DNA from 4 places in the Paenibacillus puldeungensis genome. Region 1 is predicted to be linked to each of the others. Evidence: riboswitches for the same ligand, from Rfam matches in the RefSeq annotation. Region 1 holds a riboswitch; each other region holds the start of a gene.
The links. A riboswitch is a leader RNA that binds a small molecule or an ion and turns the genes downstream of it on or off. The one in region 1 is predicted to bind cyclic di-AMP.
Positions count from the first base shown of each region.

Region 2: linked by a shared signal. The riboswitch ahead of ACFQ3W_RS25315 (ubiquitin-like domain-containing protein) and the one ahead of ACFQ3W_RS05280 (3D domain-containing protein) in region 1 are both predicted to bind cyclic di-AMP.
Region 3: linked by a shared signal. The riboswitch ahead of ACFQ3W_RS22290 (KamA family radical SAM protein) and the one ahead of ACFQ3W_RS05280 (3D domain-containing protein) in region 1 are both predicted to bind cyclic di-AMP.
Region 4: linked by a shared signal. The riboswitch ahead of ACFQ3W_RS19020 (APC family permease) and the one ahead of ACFQ3W_RS05280 (3D domain-containing protein) in region 1 are both predicted to bind cyclic di-AMP.

Region 1 covers NZ_JBHTLM010000003.1:76,840-81,339, forward strand. Annotated here, with positions in the region: gene ACFQ3W_RS05265 (transporter substrate-binding domain-containing protein) at 1-681, shown strand, start outside; gene ACFQ3W_RS05270 (amino acid ABC transporter permease) at 778-1,437, shown strand; gene ACFQ3W_RS05275 (amino acid ABC transporter ATP-binding protein) at 1,424-2,146, shown strand; cyclic di-AMP (ydaO/yuaA leader) riboswitch at 2,319-2,491, shown strand; gene ACFQ3W_RS05280 (3D domain-containing protein) at 2,495-3,184, shown strand; gene ACFQ3W_RS05285 (polysaccharide deacetylase family protein) at 3,235-4,062, opposite strand; gene ACFQ3W_RS05290 (dihydroorotate dehydrogenase electron transfer subunit) at 4,255-4,500, shown strand, end outside.
Region 2 covers NZ_JBHTLM010000035.1:14,892-19,391, forward strand. Annotated here, with positions in the region: gene ACFQ3W_RS25305 (HD domain-containing protein) at 109-1,398, shown strand; gene ACFQ3W_RS25310 (TatD family hydrolase) at 1,415-2,194, shown strand; cyclic di-AMP (ydaO/yuaA leader) riboswitch at 2,399-2,608, shown strand; gene ACFQ3W_RS25315 (ubiquitin-like domain-containing protein) at 2,865-4,001, shown strand; gene rnmV (ribonuclease M5) at 4,113-4,500, shown strand, end outside.
Region 3 covers NZ_JBHTLM010000023.1:44,131-48,630, reverse strand. Annotated here, with positions in the region: gene cobU (bifunctional adenosylcobinamide kinase/adenosylcobinamide-phosphate guanylyltransferase) at 1-411, shown strand, start outside; gene cobS (adenosylcobinamide-GDP ribazoletransferase) at 408-1,223, shown strand; cyclic di-AMP (ydaO/yuaA leader) riboswitch at 1,273-1,414, shown strand; gene ACFQ3W_RS22290 (KamA family radical SAM protein) at 1,582-2,736, shown strand; gene ACFQ3W_RS22285 (methyl-accepting chemotaxis protein) at 2,838-4,500, opposite strand, start outside.
Region 4 covers NZ_JBHTLM010000016.1:26,331-30,830, forward strand. Annotated here, with positions in the region: gene ACFQ3W_RS19015 (SDR family oxidoreductase) at 1-490, shown strand, start outside; gene ACFQ3W_RS19020 (APC family permease) at 584-2,419, opposite strand; cyclic di-AMP (ydaO/yuaA leader) riboswitch at 2,546-2,704, opposite strand; gene ACFQ3W_RS19025 (FtsX-like permease family protein) at 2,961-4,500, opposite strand, start outside.

The DNA.
Region 1 (4,500 bases):
ATTGTTGGGATGAGCGCTGACTTCCCTCCTTATGAGTTCCACATCAAGGACGCAAACGGAGAAGATCAAATTGTCGGTTTTGACGTAGAGATCGCCAAAGAAATTGCCAAGGATTTAGGTGCTGAGCTCGAAGTCAAAGATATGCAGTTCGATTCCTTGTTAAACGAGCTGGCGAGCAGCCGTGTAGATCTGGTTATCTCTGGACTCAGCCCGAAGCCGGAGCGTAAAAAACAAATCGACATGTCGAAAATTTATTACAAAGCAGAGCAGGCGATCGTAACCCGCTCTGAGGATAAAGCAAAGTATGCAACGATGGACTCGTTGAAAGGTGCTAAGATCGGCGTACAAAAAAGCTCCATCCAAGAGGATATGGCCAAACAAGTTCCGGAAGCTAAGCTGACTTCGCTCGCAAAAATTAACGACATTATTATGCAACTGAAATCAGGTCGTGTAGATGTAGCCATTATTGAAGGACCAGTTGCTAAGTCTTTTGTTAAAAACGTAGAGGGCATCGACATTACCGACGCAAAACCGGTAACGGAAGATGAAGGTTATGTGATCGGCGTTAAGAAAGGCAATCAAGAAATGCTGGATCAAGTCAACAAGACGCTGGATCGCCTGATTTCAAGCGGAAGCATCGATAAATTTGTGGCCGATGCGAGCGCACTTGCCGAAAAATAAGTAACGGATCGATCTGCAGAAAATAGCGGAGCTCATTCGCTATTTTCTATTTTTTTGTTTTAGGTTTTTAGGTAAAATAGGAGGAATGATCGCTTTATGAATCTCATTGATATGTTTATCGAATATCGGAGCTATTTTCTAACCGGTTTGCAATATACCCTTTTGCTCGCAGCCATCGGGGTATTTTGTGGCTTTATTCTAGGGATGATTGTTGCGTTGATCCGTATGTCTTCCTGGGGGATTGTCCGTTTTATAGGTCACGCGTGGGTAGAATTTCTGCGTGGTACTCCAATGCTTGTGCAGTTATTTATTATTCACTACGGTTTTCCTACAATCGGAATTAGTTTTTCCCCGATTGAATCCGGTGCGATTACGTTATCGATTAACAGTTCCGCTTATTTGGCAGAAATTTTCAGGGCAGGAATTCAAGGCGTTGACCGCGGACAAGGAGAGGCGGCGCGTTCTTTGGGGATGACGCGTGGAATGGCTTTACGGTTTATAATTATTCCACAAGCGGTTAAGACAGTGCTTCCAGCGATCGGCAATGAGTTCGTAACGATTATCAAGGAATCGTCTATCGTTTCGATCATCGGGATCACCGAGCTCATTTTCCAATCCGGTGCGATTGTCGGTATTACGTATAACGGGATGACACCATACTTAATCGTAGCGGTTATGTACTTTATCCTGACATTTACCTTATCCCGTATATTAGGTATATTCGAAAGGAAGTTGAAGACCAGTGATCATCGTTAATGATTTGCATAAAAAATTCGGTTCGCTGCATATTTTGAAGGGCATTGACTTGGAAATCTCTAAAGGGGAAGTCGTCGTAGTCATTGGCCCTAGTGGTTCGGGGAAAAGTACTTTTCTGCGCTGCTTGAACCTGCTAGAAGAGCCGACCCAAGGTGAAATTAAGTTTGAGGGCGAGTCCATTACAGGAAAGGGGCACAACATTAATAAGACCCGTGAAAAGATGGGGATGGTGTTCCAGCAATTTAATTTGTTCCCGCACAAAACGGTAATCGATAACATCACCTTAGCGCCGATTCGCGTGAAGAAGATGGATAAGAGCAAAGCGGAAGCAATAGCTATGGATTTGCTGCGCACAGTCGGTCTTGAAGACAAGCGGGACGCATATCCATCCCAGCTGTCCGGCGGTCAGAAGCAGCGGATTGCCATTGCCCGGGCGTTAGCCATGGAACCGCATGTGATGCTGTTTGATGAACCTACGTCTGCACTTGACCCCGAGATGGTCGGTGAGGTGCTTGACGTTATGAAAAAGCTGGCTGAGCGCGGTATGACGATGGTAATCGTAACCCATGAGATGGGCTTTGCCCGCGAGGTAGGAGATCGAATCTTGTTCATGGACCAAGGCGTTATCGTCGAGCAAGGAACACCACAGCAAGTATTTGGTTCGCCACAGCATCAGCGGACACAGGATTTTTTAGGAAAAGTGCTATAATATCTCGCTATTTAAGGACCGTCCGGTTGATCTGGGCGGTTTTTAATTTTGATGACAGGATCAACTAAATAGATAACAATATGTTTACTTCTAGGCTTGAGAAAGGCGCGTTGCGTCGGCCTTATTTTTAGTTGGGAATATTTTCACGTTCAATTGGTAACAAAATTGTGATATATTCAAAAGGCCGAAACCTGCTCCAAGCAGGTGCGGGGGACGATTTATGAAGACAGATGGCTATTGATGGCTATCGATGTTTTCTTGGGGTGAAGCGCTTACTTAAGCGCCGGGGACAATCCTTTTTCCCGAATCCGACAACTAACTCCGCAGGCGATCGCAAAGGAGGGCATCATGTTGAAACAACGTATTTGGTCTAAGGTTTTAAAATCAGCGGTCGCAGCCGCAAGTATTGCAATGGTTCTTCAGACGGCACCCGTATATGCGGACACAGTACATAAGGCTAAGGAGGGAGACACCTTCTACGAATTGGCCCAGAAGTACGGAGTGAATCTTGTGCAGTTGATGAATGCGAATAAGGATGTTAATCCAACGAATATTTACGAAGGGATGGACATCACTATCCCTGGGAAGGAACTTCGTGCCTTATCCACAGCCGGGCCTGCTAAGATTGAAACCATAGAGGCTGCAAAAGCAGCTGTATCGCCACTTAGCGTAATATCTGCCGAAAATATGGTTGAGGCGTGGGGCAAGACGTTTAATTACAGTAGCACACTGCAGGTAAAAGCGAGCGCTTATTCCGCAGCCGAAAGTGAGAACGGAAAATGGGGAGCTGTCGACTATTTCGGTAAGCCTCTAAAGCTGGGTACGATCGCGGTCGATCCGAAAGTGATTCCTATGGGCACCAAGGTGCTCGTTACTGGTCACAGCCATTCAGGACTTCCGAAGCAGGCATTTGTGGCGACAGCTAGCGACCAGGGCGGAGCAATAAAAGGCCGGCGTATCGATATTTTTATCCCCGGTAGCCAAAAAGCGGTAGCTCATTTCGGCTATCAGGACGTAACACTTTATATTTTAAACTAGTTTAAAAATAAAAGGGCTTTCCTTAAAGGGAGAGCCCTTTATTTTTATAGTTATCGGTATTTGACGGTATGCAGTAGCTCGGTCAAATCGACAAAGCTGTAGCCGCTGGCTTTGAGAAAACGGATAATTTCCGGCAATGCCTTGACCGTTCCTGTCAAGTCAGAGCCTACCCCTCCGCCGCCATGGTGGAGAACGATGGAGCCGGGGCCAACGGAAGATAAGACATTTCGCTTAACCTTTTCTTTGCTAAGACCTTTCCAATCCAAAGAATCCACGTCCCAATTGACGATCATATATCCGTTTTTCTTAAGCCATTTGACCTGTTCTTCCTTTATCTCACCGTAAGGTGGACGGATCAGCTTTGGCCTATAGCCAACGGTGCGCTGTATAACTTTTTCCGTGCGCAAGATTTCATTTTGAAACTGTTTCAACGAACGTTTCTTGAAAGCAGGGTGGCTAAAGGAGTGATTCCCTATAAGATGTCCTTCGGAGTGGATTCGTTTTACAAGTGTGGGAAACTTCTTAGCTCGACTACCAACGATGAAAAAGGTCGCCTTCACCCCTTCCTTTCGCAGAGCTTCTAAAATTTGAGGTGTGAATCTGGGATCAGGCACATCGTCAAAAGTTAGGGCCACCTGCTTAATCTCAGAATCCCCTCGGAATTTAAACGTTTCAGAGTACTTCTTCCGCAGTTCTGCCAAGTTTTTCGGCTTGCTAAGGGAAAGCATGGTTTCAGCCGGAGCGACGGTTTGTACCGAAATAATTTCGGGAGAATTGTAAGTCGGCTGGGGAAAGCTCATCTCAGGCGCTTTATTGGTTAATGATATCGCTATAGCCACAGCGAAGGTTGCGAGCAGGCTGTTACGGACGTAAGGCATTTAGGTTACCTCCTCGTTTTTCGGTACGCGAGATATATTAACTGGTATACCCTTATGCGCAGGAAATTATAAGAAACCTAGAAATAAAGCCGACTTTGCTAGGGTTCAATTGTGATGTGTGACAAACGTCACAGAAATCTTTTCAGAAAAATTGCATCTTTGATGAAGCAGATAAAGGGAAGAGGTGGATTCATGGCAGAAGTAGTAGCTAATCAGCAAGTAGCGCAAGGAGTATATAAACTTACAGTGGCTGGTCACTTTTTAGGGAAAATGGGTCAGTTCTACATGCTTCGCGCCGGGGATCGCTATCCTTTGTTATCAAGACCGATTAGCATATTTGATCTCACAGAGGACCGGATTGAATTCCTGTATTTAGTCGTCGGGGAAGGGACAAAAATCTTTTCCGGCTTAAAACCGGGGGATACGATCCATTTGGAT
Region 2 (4,500 bases), on a different contig from region 1:
ATTGCTATTATGACAAAGTTCGACAATATTCGACATTATCTGTCGACATTGGTCAGGATCCTTTCTTTTTCTTCTAATAAAAATTTTTTCGTAAAGGAGTGTTAGCTCATGAATCACCTGCTTCGCGAAGAGAAAGTGTTCAAAGATCCCGTACATAATTATATTCATGTACAGGACGAAGTGATCTGGTCACTAATTAATACGCAAGAGTTTCAGCGTTTGCGTCGCATTCGACAGCTGGGTACGTCTTATTTGACATTTCATGGGGCCGAGCACAGCCGCTTTTCCCATTCGTTAGGCGTATATGAAATTACGCGGCGGATTATTTCGCAATTCGAGAGAGGGGCTTACCCCGATTGGCCTAGCGATGAGAAACTGGTTGCGCTCTGTGCGGCACTCTTGCATGATCTGGGGCACGGTCCTTTCTCTCATTCGATCGAACAGGCTTTTGAGATGCACCACGAGGACTGGACCTGCAAAATACTGCTGGGCGATACGGAGGTTAGCTCGGTCCTGCGGACGATTGGGGATGGTTTTCCTGAGAAGGTGGCGTCGGTCATTCGGAAAGATTACGATAACCCGATTGTTGTCAATTTGGTGTCAAGTCCCCTTGATGCCGATCGGATGGATTATTTGCTCAGGGATGCATACTTTACTGGCGTCAATTACGGTACAATTGACATGGACCGCATTTTGAGAATGCTTCGTCCCTACCAAGGGCGGGTAGTTGTCAAAGAGTCGGGCATGCATGCCGTGGAAGACTATTTAATGTCCCGTTATCAAATGTACTGGCAAGTTTACTTTCATCCGGTTACCCGGAGTTCAGAGATTATATTGCGGCAAATTTTGCGCCGGGCGAAGCAACTGTATGGACAAGGCCATGAGTTCCTCTTCCTGCCAGACCCCCTCCCTGGACTATTTCAAGGAGAATTAAGCGTCCGTGATTATCTCTTGCTGGACGAAGCGCTGATGCAAACTGCCTTCATGCAGTGGAAGAATGAATCCGACACCTTGCTGAGCGAACTTTGCACTCGCTTTTTGGATCGCAAATTGTATAAATATGTAGAACTTGAATCATGCGATGTAGATCGTATCCAGGATATTCGTCTCGCGTTTGCTGAGGCCGGATTAGATCCTGAATACGATTTGGAAATTGATTTTCCAAGCGATCTGCCGTATGATGTGTTCCGACCGGACGAAGCGTCCAAGGAAAAGCAAATTTTACTTTTGGATCATCAGAACAGGTTGCGGGAAATATCGGAAGTATCCGATATCGTTCGCTCCATTAGCGGGCTAAGACGAGGCAAAAATTATTTGTACTATCCTGATAATAAAATAAACGCAACTTTGGATCGTTTGCCTCGTGATATTGCCCAAATATTCGAACAGAAACGTTAGGAGGTACCTAAGGCTAATGCTTATTGATACACATACTCATCTGGACGCTCCGGAGTTTGATGACGATCGCGAGGAAACGATCGCACGGGCTTTGGAGCAAGGGGTTTCGCGGATGATCAACATCGGCTTTAACCGCGACACAATCCCTACAACCATGAAGCTCGCCGAATCGTATGATTTTATTTATGCGGCCGTCGGCTGGCATCCGCAGGATGCGATAACGATGCGCGAAGGGGATTTGGACTGGATTGCACAATTGTGCGAACACGAAAAAGTAGTTGCCATCGGGGAGATCGGGCTCGATTATTATTGGGATACGTCACCTAAAGATGTCCAACAGGACGTGTTCCGTAAGCAAATTGGACTAGCCCGAAGCCTCGGGATGCCAATTTGTATCCATAATCGGGATGCCCATGAGGATGTTGTCCGCATTCTTCGCGAAGAAAAGGCAAGCGAGATCGGCGGAGTTCTTCATTCTTTTTCAGGAAGCTGGGAAATCGCCAAAATGTGCCTGGATTTGGGGTTCCATTTATCTTTCGGTGGTCCGATCACGTTTAAAAATGCCAAAACTCCGAAAGAGGTTCTGATTAAGACGCCGATGGATCGATTATTGATCGAAACAGATTCCCCTTATCTCACACCGCACCCATATCGTGGGAAGAGGAATGAGTCGGCTAACGTTCGTTTGGTTGCGGAAGCAGCAGCAGAGCTTAAAGGGGTATCGGTGGAGGAAATCGCCGAAATTACAACCCGAAATGCACTGGAACGATTTGGAATCCCGAGTATTTCGGAGTAAAAGGGATGAAAAAAGGAGTATTTTCGAAAGATTAATGTATTTTAAACAATAAAAACGAGTTCATTACATTTTTTTAACCATTTTTTTAAAAAAACGTGGTTGATTCGTCCTTTACAACATGCATCGAAACAGGATAGAATTTTTTCAGTGATTGTTTTTGGCTCAGCTTGGAAGCTGAAACAGCCATTCAATCTCTGGTTCCATGAACCAGTCTCGCTGAATCTCCGAGAGGAGAACGGGGGAACCGATGCAGATCTGGATCAGTATGTTCTGGCCATTTCTGTAATTGATTTCTTTACAGAGTCTTAGGGGTGAATTCAAGGTCGTTGCGCCATGAGCGAATGACTGAGAACGGGCGGCTCTCTTTCGTCCGAATCCGACAGCTAACCTCGTAAGCGTAATAAGAGAGGTAACTCGTGCAGCTATTACACCAAGACGTTCAAGAAGCCACGAAGGAGTTCCTCTAACTCTTTCTTTGGCTTCTTTTGTTTTGAATAAAAGTAATAGGGTCATCATACTGTTGATAAACAGGAGGTGACAAATGCCGAACAGACTGGGGCAGGATGCGAAATGAGGGGAATCTTCACTCGTTTCGTAAAAAAACTGTAGTCACGTCAAACGTTATCATGCATCGACCTAGACGGCGGGACTATGAAGGAGGACGGAAGAAATGGGCATTTTCCACAAAGGGGAGACCCATGAATCACGCTCATCCAGCATGTCTTACGCAATGCGATGGAAGCATGAGAATTTACGCCAGATTACGCTCGTCGGCGTTCTGGCCATCGCGGTAATCTTCATCATCCTGATCTGGCTTTTCGGCCAAGATCATAAAAAAGTATCGCTGGTTGTTGACGGTAAAGCGCAAGCCGTTGAGACCAAGGAATCAAAGGTAGCAGAGGTGCTGAACGAACAATCCATTCAGCTCCATCCGAAAGATACCATTTCGCGGCCACTGAACAGCTCACTTGGTGACGGGGACCGTATCGTCATCGTACGCGCGGTGCCGGTTAAAGTGAGTTTGGATGGAACCACAAAGGTTCATTTCACAACAAAAGCCAAAGTTGAGGATGCCGTTTCTGAACTTGGTGTGAGGCTGCAGAAGGACGATAAGGTAACCCCTGCCTTGGACAGTGAGGTTTCGGCCAATCTAAATATCCAAATCGTTCGGGTCAACAAGCAAACCGTGCAGAAGAAAGAAGCTATACCCTTTAAGGTCGTAAAGAAGGAAGATGCTACTCTTCTAAAGGGCAAAACCAAGGTTGTCCAACAAGGCAGCCAAGGGTTGGTTATTCACAGCATAGAGAAAGTTTTTGAAGACGGAAAGTTTGTGGCGAAGCGTTGGGTAGGAAAAGCGGTATCCAAAAACGCCAAGCCAAAAATCGTTGCGGTCGGTACGAAGCAGCCGACAGCCGTTCTGTCTGCCAGCATTACGCGTAAAGCGGGGGCGGTAAGTATCGGCGGTTTGACGACCAAGGGCGGCGTCTCATTTAAATATAAAAAGGCACTGAAGAACGTCACTCTGACTGCCTATTCGGCTGAGGAGGACGGTATTGGCACCCGCACCGCTTCCGGCACTCGAGTAGCGGAAGGCAGAACGATAGCCGTCGATAAGGATGTCGTTCCACTCGGCTGGTGGGTATTCATAGAGGGCATCGGTTTCCGTAAAGCGGAAGATACCGGTGGGGCCATCAATGGCCACAAAATCGACGTGTATTATGACACGTTAAAAGCGGCAAATCATTTCGGCAAGAAGAAGGGGCGCACGGTATACGTAATCGGTCCGACGAAGCCGGAATTGAACTAACCTTGTTTTACTTTGCATGGGGAATGAGATACTATTAGGATGATGAATAAGACATTGGATTAGAAGAGGATTTATTCCTCTTCTTTTTGTTATTAGAAGGGAAGACGGATCATGATTAAAGAGGTCATCGTGGTAGAGGGCCGGGATGACACCGTTGCGGTAAAGCGAGCGGTTGAGGCGGATACGATTGAGACTGGGGGCTCGGCGATTAACGAGATGACGTTGAAGAAAATCGCCTTGGCCCAGGAGCGGCGCGGAGTGATCATTTTTACCGATCCCGATCATGCAGGGGAGCGAATCCGTAAAATTATCGCAAATCGGGTTCCTGGCTGCAAACATGCATTCCTGCGCGAGGCTGACGCGACCAAGCGGGGGGATATCGGCATCGAGAACGCCTCGCCGGAAGCGATCCGTGAAGCACTTTCCAAGGTGCGAAGTGAAGCTCCGGGAGTAGAAGGGCATATCGATTGGGAAGACTTGATGGAGGCGGGGCTGATCG
Region 3 (4,500 bases), on a different contig from region 1:
GTCGAGGAGCCTTTGCATTTACCGGATCTGGTATCCAAACTGGGAAAGGATCAAGCTTCGGCATTACCGGATGGCCATCCCCATCTCCATCCCTATGTACTTGTAGACTGTCTGACCCTCTGGTTATCGAACGTGTTGCTTAGTGCCGAGTCCGAGGAGTTTTCTTCCTCTACCGAAGTCGTTAAACAGGAGATCGACCGTCTTGCCTCTGCTGTCGCTGCTTTTCCAGGTACCATTGTTCTGGTAACCAATGAGGTAGGAAGCGGGATCGTCCCGGAATATCCGTTAGGAAGGCTGTACCGTGATTTAGCAGGAATGCTGAACCAGACAATCGCCGACATTTCGGATCAGTTTTTTCTCGTTACTGCCGGAATTCCCATTGAATTAAAAAGCAGGGAGTATCGATTATGAGCCGGAAGGATCGTCCGATATTAGCTGCCTTTCAATTTTTGTCCAGGTTTCCGATCCGTGTGGAGCTCGATTTTACGCCCGATCTGCTGCGCAGAAGCGCAAAGTACTATCCGCTTGTGGGAGCGGTGATCGGATTACTGATCTGGGCTGCAGCCGCTATATTCTCTTTGGCGCTCCCTGCGCTCCCTGCTGCGGTCCTGACACTCGTAGTTTGGGTATGGATTACCGGCGGGCTTCATTTGGACGGCTGGATGGACACCGCCGACGGATTGCTCAGCTATAGATCCCGGGATAAAATGCTGGAAATTATGAAGGATAGCCGAGTCGGTGCGATGGGAGTAATGGCTTGCGTATTGCTGCTACTTCTCAAAATGTCGCTTATTGTCTCCTTGCTGGAAAAAGGCCCCTTTTACACCGGGCTGGCCTTCATGACGGCACCAGTATGGAGCCGATGGTTCATGACTTGGGCGATGCGGACATGGCCTAAGGCCCGGCAGGGTGAAGGCCTAGCTAGTCATTTTCAGGGTTTTGAAACCCGTGCTGCTGTCCATTCTGGCGTGCTCGCATTCCTGCTATCGGCATCAGGTATGCTGCTGGCAGAAATCTCTTTGGTGGGGAGAGGGACTGAGCTACCCTGGCTGCAGCTGCTCTTCTATTTTTTGCTCCACCCTATACTTGCTTGGGGGATGGGGACCTGGGCAGCCCGCCGCATAAACGCAAAACTTGGCGGATTAACCGGCGATACCTATGGGGCATTGAACGAAGGACTGGAGGTCTTATTGCTCCTTTTCGCAGTGATTTTGTTTCGGTGATACGCGACCTTAACAACAAACTTTGACAACGCCTCCAAATTTGAGTTAACATAATAATACGCTTAGTTTTCGATGAGTAAAGTCGAAAAGCGGGGGAACCAATCATTGGGGCGAATCGTTTACATCAGAACGTAGGGATCCATCTTTCCCGAGCCCGTCAGCTAACCTCGTTTGCAGTGGATGGGTCATAATTCCTCATATTTTCAGTCATCCATCATTGACCCTTTTTATAGGGTCTTTTTGTTTTTTTATAAGACCTCTCACCGCGAAATTAAGGCGGAGTGCTATATCATTCACTGCGATTGGTTTCTCGCTTCTCTTCATTACGAATCGTCACATTCAAAGGAGGAGATCGAGCATGGCACAGCCCAAGTTTATTACCGACATTGAAAAGGTGAAACAGTTATTCGAACATGAGCGTGAAGAACTACGTCCCATCACCGACAAATTCGTATTTCGAGCAAACGACTATTATCTGAAACTCATTGACTGGAATGATCCTGAGGATCCGATCCGCAAGCTGGTTATCCCAAACACGGGAGAACTCAAGGAGTATGGGCGCTGGGATGCCTCCGACGAAGCCGCCAATTATGTTGTTCCTGGCTGCCAGCACAAATATCGGACAACTGCTTTGTTAATCGTGTCCGAGGTATGTGGTTCATACTGTCGATACTGTTTCCGAAAACGGCTGTTCCGCAATGATGTGAAGGAAGCGATGTCCGACGTGACTCCAGGCATTGAGTATATTGCTAACCACCCCGAAATTAACAATGTACTTCTGACTGGCGGCGACAGTCTCATTCTTGCCACAAAGAAGCTTCGTACCATACTGGAGAAACTACGGTCCATCGAGCATGTTAAAATCATACGCCTCGGCTCCAAAATTCCGGTGTTCAATCCAATGCGCATTTACGAAGATCCCGAGCTGCTCGAGCTAATCAAGGAATTCTCGAGCGTGGAGAAGCGGATTTATGTCATGGCTCATATTAACCATCCCCGCGAAATTACGCCGGAGGCCGTACGTGGTTTTCAAGCGCTGCATGATGCCGGAGCGATCGTCGTTAATCAAACACCAATTCTTAAAGGCATTAACGATGATTCTGCCGTTCTAGGAGATCTGCTAGACCGCTTATCTTGGGCAGGCGTGACACCGTATTATTTTTTCATCAACCGCCCAGTGGCCGGAAACTCTGATTTTGTTATCCCGCTTAAACGGGCATACAGCCTTGTGGAGGAAGCCAAAGCACGAACTTCAGGGCTTGGGAAACGCGTTCGTCTATCCATGAGTCATGCCTCGGGCAAAATAGAGATATTGGCGATTGAAAACGGTCAAGCCTATTTGAAGTATCACCAATCCCGCGATAACGAATACGGCAAGTTTATGGTGCTAGAATGCCCGGACGATGCCGCATGGTTTGATGATCTGCCGGGGAGCGGGGCGTACTGGAGGAAACCGGAGAGTAAGAAGGATAGCTGCCAGACTGCGCTTGAACTATCAGATATTGGCGTGTAGGGCTCAAACGCAAATATATAATGTATCAAAAAAGACGTACTCCCTTGACCGGCTTCGGTGCATGGAGTACGTCTTCTACTGGTAATCAGCAATTGTGCCAGCTACACTTGAAACTTCCCAATGGACTCTCTTAGGGACAAAGCTTGCTCATGCAGCGAGCGAACTGTTTTGGCGTGTGATTCCATTTCGCTGAGCTGTTGCTCGGAATATTTCGAAATTTGTTCCATGTTCTCAAGCGATTTGGCTGTAATGTTTGCCGATTCCTCTACAGAGGCGGTGACTTCCTCCGTACCGGCGGACACCTCTTGCGTAGAGGCGGATACAGATTGGATCGTCAAATTGATATTGTCAATGAGCCGGGTTAATTGTTCGAAGGCAAGCCCAGCTTTCTTTACCCGGTCGGTACCGGACACAATTTCTTGACTGGCGCGGTGCATAGCGTTGACAGAGTTTTCCGATTCCTCGCGAATGCTCAGCAAATATTCCCCGATTTCTTCCATGGCGAGGCGCGATTGCTCAGCCAGCTTCCGCACTTCCTCGGCCACGACGGCAAATCCCTTGCCGTTTTCACCGGCTCGAGCCGCTTCGATCGCAGCGTTTAAGGCAAGAATATTAATCTGCTTCGTGATTTCAGTAATCGTTCCGACCACACTCGCAATGGATTCAGAGCGTTCGTTCAAAACACGGATGTGCGTCAGGGTTTGATCTGCAGCATCTTCAACCTGCTGCATTTGCAGCACTGCGGTTTGTGCAAGGTCATTGCCATCTCCAGCTTCCTTGGCGGCTTGACCGATCCGTTCGGTAACCTCTGCAGAAGAGGTTGCAATGTGCTGAACTCCTTCAGAAATTTCCTCCATGGCTCGTGCATTCTCCGCCGCAGCCGAGGCAATCATTATGCTCCCTGATTCAATTTCACGCGTGGCTGCATTAGAGCGGGTGATCAAGTCCTCGAAGGTAGTAACTGATTTCGCCAGGTGATCCGAGCCGCTCACAACGGTTTGAGATGTTTCCATGACTTTAGAGAACATCTCTTTAAGCTGATTCGACATCGTACGGAAGCCACTGGCTAATTGTGCGACTTCATCATGACCGACAACCTCAATGTTTTGGCGAAAATCGCCACTAGCCATTTTTTCGGTAACTGCTACCAGCTTCTTGATTGACTTGGTGACGCGGCTGCTGTTTATGTATGCGACGATAAGACCGACGACAATGACAAATACCGTAATTGCGCTACAAATCCAAAAGATTTCGCTCCGCTTCTCTTCAATAAAAGTAGCATCAAGACCTACAGCCAGCAGCAATTCACTGCCGGGGATTGCGATATAAGCCGTTTTATGTGACCCATACTTGTCAGAATAAAGATCACTGATTTGCACTCCGCCTTTGGAAGTGTTCTTCATCGCCTCGATAGTCTGGAGCTTGTCCCCCGCCTTCATACCAGAATTCTCATTTGTTGCTAGGACAGTAGCGGAATCTGCCTGTAAATGAAGCAGGTAGGCGGTGTTTAATTTAAAGTCTTTGGTGCTCTTCGTTAAATAGGTCTCTACGGTAAAACGTGAATTTTCCTGTCCCTTCAAAAGCTGTAGGGATTGGGTGGTGTCCAGCTGTTTGTATATGTCCTGAGTACTGGTCAACAGGACCTTATCAAACTGCGGAAGCACATTTTGATTGATGATTCCCATGGCGATGTAATTAAAGCTTACACTGAATAATAAAGATGATACCACGATGACCGCCGCATAGGTTGCCATAAATTTGCGG
Region 4 (4,500 bases), on a different contig from region 1:
TGACCATCTAGTCGTCAGTGCCGCGGAGACATCCGGAGGAGCATTTCTTCAGATGGACTCTGCCCAAGCCCGCCAGTTGTTCGAAAACAAGTTTTGGGGACAATATTATGCTGCAAAATACGGGGCTCCAAACCTCAGAAAAAATGGATCCATCACTCTTTTCTCTGGCGTGGTTGCCTTCAAAAACATGATAGGCTCTTCCGCGCTTGGTGCGGCCAACGCCGCCGTTACCAATCTGGGCCGAACTTTGGCTTTAGAGCTCGCCCCCATTCGGGTGAATGTTGTCTCACCAGGCATCATCGACACCCCGTCCCGCAGTAAAATGCCAGAAGACGCTCGCAATCATTTCTATCAGGAAGTGGCAGCCAAGCTTCCCGTCAAGCGGGTCGGAAAGGCCCAGGATGTCGCTCAAGCCGTCATCTATTTGCTTCAAAACGGCTTTGTCACCGGAACGGCCCTTCATGTGGAAGGCGGACATATTCTCACCTAATCTTCTTTCCTGGAAATCAACATGATCAACAAAGAACGCAGGCAAAAAAGCGCAAGTCTAAGGGTTTGAACCCTTGCGACTTGCGCTTTTTTTCTATTTATTCAAATGGAACGGGATCGTCGAAATCACGATATCTTTCCGGAACAGCAGCATTGTACGGATGACGACAGCGGTCTGATTGTGAAGCAGCGCATGCCACCATCTTTTTACGATAAATTGCGGGATTAGGATTGTAATCATGCCGCCTGGTTCTTTCTTATCGATGTTGTCGATATATTTCATCAGCGGCCACAATACGGTCCGGTAAGGCGATCGAAGAATAACGAGCGGGACGCTGGGGTTCCATTTCTCCCACTTTTCTCTCAGTAAAGCAGCCTGTTTGTCATCGCTGTTTACAGATATGGCTACTACATCATCCGAAATACCTCTCGCATAGGATACCGATTGAGCAACCACCTTGCTGATTCCCGAAATTGGAATAATGACTTTGGTATGCATGGCTAAAGGCTGCACACTATAATCGACCTGAAGCTGTTTGGCAATCGCACTGTAATGACGATGGATTGCATAAAACAGCAATACCAGCAGCGGAATGGCCAAGGTAACCATCCAGGCGCCCTCAGTAAACTTAGCGATAACCGTAATGACCAATACGGCTCCGGTCACCAGTGTTCCAATACCAGTAACGATTACCGTCCACTTCGTGCTAGGAATTTCTTTCTTGAGAAAAGCCCGTACCATACCAAATTGGGCAATGGTAAAGGAGAGGAATACGCCTACCGCATACAGTGGAATCATATCATGGGTATTAGCTTGATAGATCACAATGACCAGAACGGCCATCGTACTAAGCAGGAATATCCCGTTCGAAAAAACGAGCCGTGCTCCCCGAAGTGCAAGCGACCGCGGCAAAAACTTGTCTTGTGCGATAATCGAGGTGAGCTGCGGAAAGCCGGCAAAACTCGTATTCGCAGCCAAAAACAAGATGAGCGTTGTAGCGATCTGAACCAAATAATAAATCGGCCCGCGGCCCATTACATGTTCCGTTAGCTGAGACAGAATCGTCTGGTGCTCCATCGGAGCAATGCCAAACGCAAACGTCAGCAGCGTAATTCCCATAAACATCGTGCCCAAAATGACAGCCATCCAAATCATCGTGATCCCGGCATTGCGAGTTGAGGGTGAGCGAAAAGACGGAACTCCGTTGCTAATCGCTTCTACGCCGGTTAAAGCAGAGCACCCTGAAGCAAAAGCACGAAGAACAAGCAGGATCATCGCGAAAGTGCCTATATGGGTTGAACCTGATTGGGCTGAAGAGATCGATGCCGTGTGATACCCCTGCCAACCCTCATGCAAAACTTGAAAGCCTCCGACGACGAGAACGAGCAGAACAGAAAATATAAATAAATAAGTTGGATAAGCAAATACGGTGGCCGATTCGCGAATGCCGCGTAAATTAAGTACCATTAATATAAGCGTTAGAACAACAGCGATTTCTACCTTCCAATGGATCAGTGAAGGAAATGCGGCTACCAATGCCGCAACCCCGGAGCTGATACTAACGGCTACCGTCAGAACATAGTCGATCATCAGCGCTGCGCCGGAAACAAGGCTCGAAGGCGTATTCAAATGCTCTTTAGCAACGACATACGCTCCCCCGCCGGATGGAAACGAATGAACAATCTGACGATATGATAACGTGACAACTAACAGCAGCAATAGAATGCAAAGGCCGATCGGTACGGAATACGTAAGTGCAGATACACCTATCAAAGCGAGCACCAGCAAAATTTCTTCCGTTGCATAAGCCACAGAGGAAAGCGCATCCGATGAGAAAATAGCTAGTGCTTTCCACTTCGGCAATCGCTCCTGGGTCAGCTGTTTCGTACGAAGCGGAGAACCGATCAACCAGCGTTTTATGGAATTCATCATAGGTAGTACACCTTGCCTTCTCTTTCTTAAATGTAGGAAACTTTCTGAAAAAAATTACAAAAAAGGCCGCAGGAAAGTGGGAACTTCCCGCGGCCTTCTCTTAATCAAGAGACGGTAACGTTAATTCCTTCTTTCGGACGCTTACGAGGTTAGCTGACGGATTCGGGCACGAAAGCAGCCCTACGCTTTGGTGTGCAAAGCGATTCACCCCTGAAGGCAAGCGGTCGGCTTGGCCTTCCTGGTTTCCCCGTTTCTGGTTACAGAATTCAGCGATAAAGGGTTGATATTTAATTCACTTCATGAATAATACTCTTGACGAAAACCGGAGTAAAGGTTGAAAAATAGGTAATAATCCACGCAGTTCCGTCGTTTCATGTAAACGAAGCGCTTACAACGACAACGATCTTTTGTTACCTCATATTTACTGGCCTTATCGTTTATAAGGAGACTTTTACCTTGTGCCAAAAAAAGAAAGGCTGTCCAATGTCATTTTGCATGGCACCGAACAGCCCGAGATCTGAAGAACTAAAGTTATATATTATAGCGATTCTTTAATAACACGTTTGTAGAACAAGACAGATAACAACCCGAAAATCGAATACAAGGCCGTATACACCAGCATAACGATAAACATAGGGGCCCAAAGCTCCGATCCGAATAGGAACCAGCCCGATTTGACGGCAAAGTAACTATGGGAGAGACCAACAACGAGGGGAATGCCGAAGTTGAACACCTGCTTAAATTGCACGCCGCGGATTAAGTTGCCCTGTGTAAAGCCGAGCTTCCGAAGGATCGTATAGCTTGGCTTTTCCTCCTCCCCTTCGTCCATTTGTTTGAAATACAATATACACCCTGAGGTAATGAGAAAGGTCAACCCGAGGAAACCGACGACAAACATAATCATGCCCATCATCTGCTTCTGACCGGAAATAATGTCCGATTGGGAAGTATATCCTCCCTTCTGCTCAAAATTCATGTCTTTATATATTTGGTTAGCATGTTCAAGCATGTTTGAGTCCACAATATCTATCCCGACATAAGAATGAGAATTCTGTTGGATATCCGGATCCTTATCTTTGGCCAACTGTTCGAATACCTTCTCATCGACAATCGCCGTCAGCAGTCCGCCTGAAAAATACGAGGAGACCACGGGATCCTTGCTTAAACCGATCAAACGTTGCTCTATGGACTCATGCTTACCCTTAAGCTCCACTTCCCCCGTGCTTTTCAGAGACTTGAGCATCTTCACCGCATCGCTATATCCGGTAAATTTGGTCTCATCCGGCGACACGTCTACACCCTCAACCGATTTCTCGCTAACGACCGGCATAGTCATGATTCCCTTGCTTTTTCCAATTTTGTCTACATCGGCGATATGAGAAAAATCGGCTTTCACCATGATGACGTCTCTGCGCGTCTGTTTATACACAATGTTTTTCTTCTGAAGGGCCTTGGTAAATTTCGTGATATCCTCATCTTCAAGCAGCGAGAAATGATTCGGCACAATTTCCTTGGCCGACTTGTCTACCGAATAATAAGCAATGTAGCTTAAGGAAAGCAAGCCGATCGCCAGCGCCGATACGGTGGTAATGATCGTTAACAGCAGAGCGTTCGATTTCATCCGAAACATGATCGATGACAGCGAAAGCACCTCGTTCAGCGACAAATAACCGCCTTTGCTTTTGCGAATCGCATTAAAAATCAAGCTGACTGAGCCTTTATAGAACAGATAGGTTCCGAGAATAACCGACCCTAGAATCATAGACATCACGAGAAAAAGCTCCTCGGTCTTTACAAATTGCCCCCCGAACAGCTTGGTGGACAAATAATAGCCGAACAGGATGAGAACGATCCCGAACAGACCCATAACAATTTCGACGACAGGCATCTTCCGGATTTTATTCTCAGTCGATGAGGTCACCCGGAATAGGGACAGGATCGTCTGTCTCTTGATAAACGTGTAGTTCATCAGCATAATAAGCAAGTAAACCGCCGCAAAAACGATCACAGTCTGAAGCAAAGCTCGTGTTGAAAAGTTTAAAGAGGCCTGGGCATCCACGTCCATCACTTTAAACAGA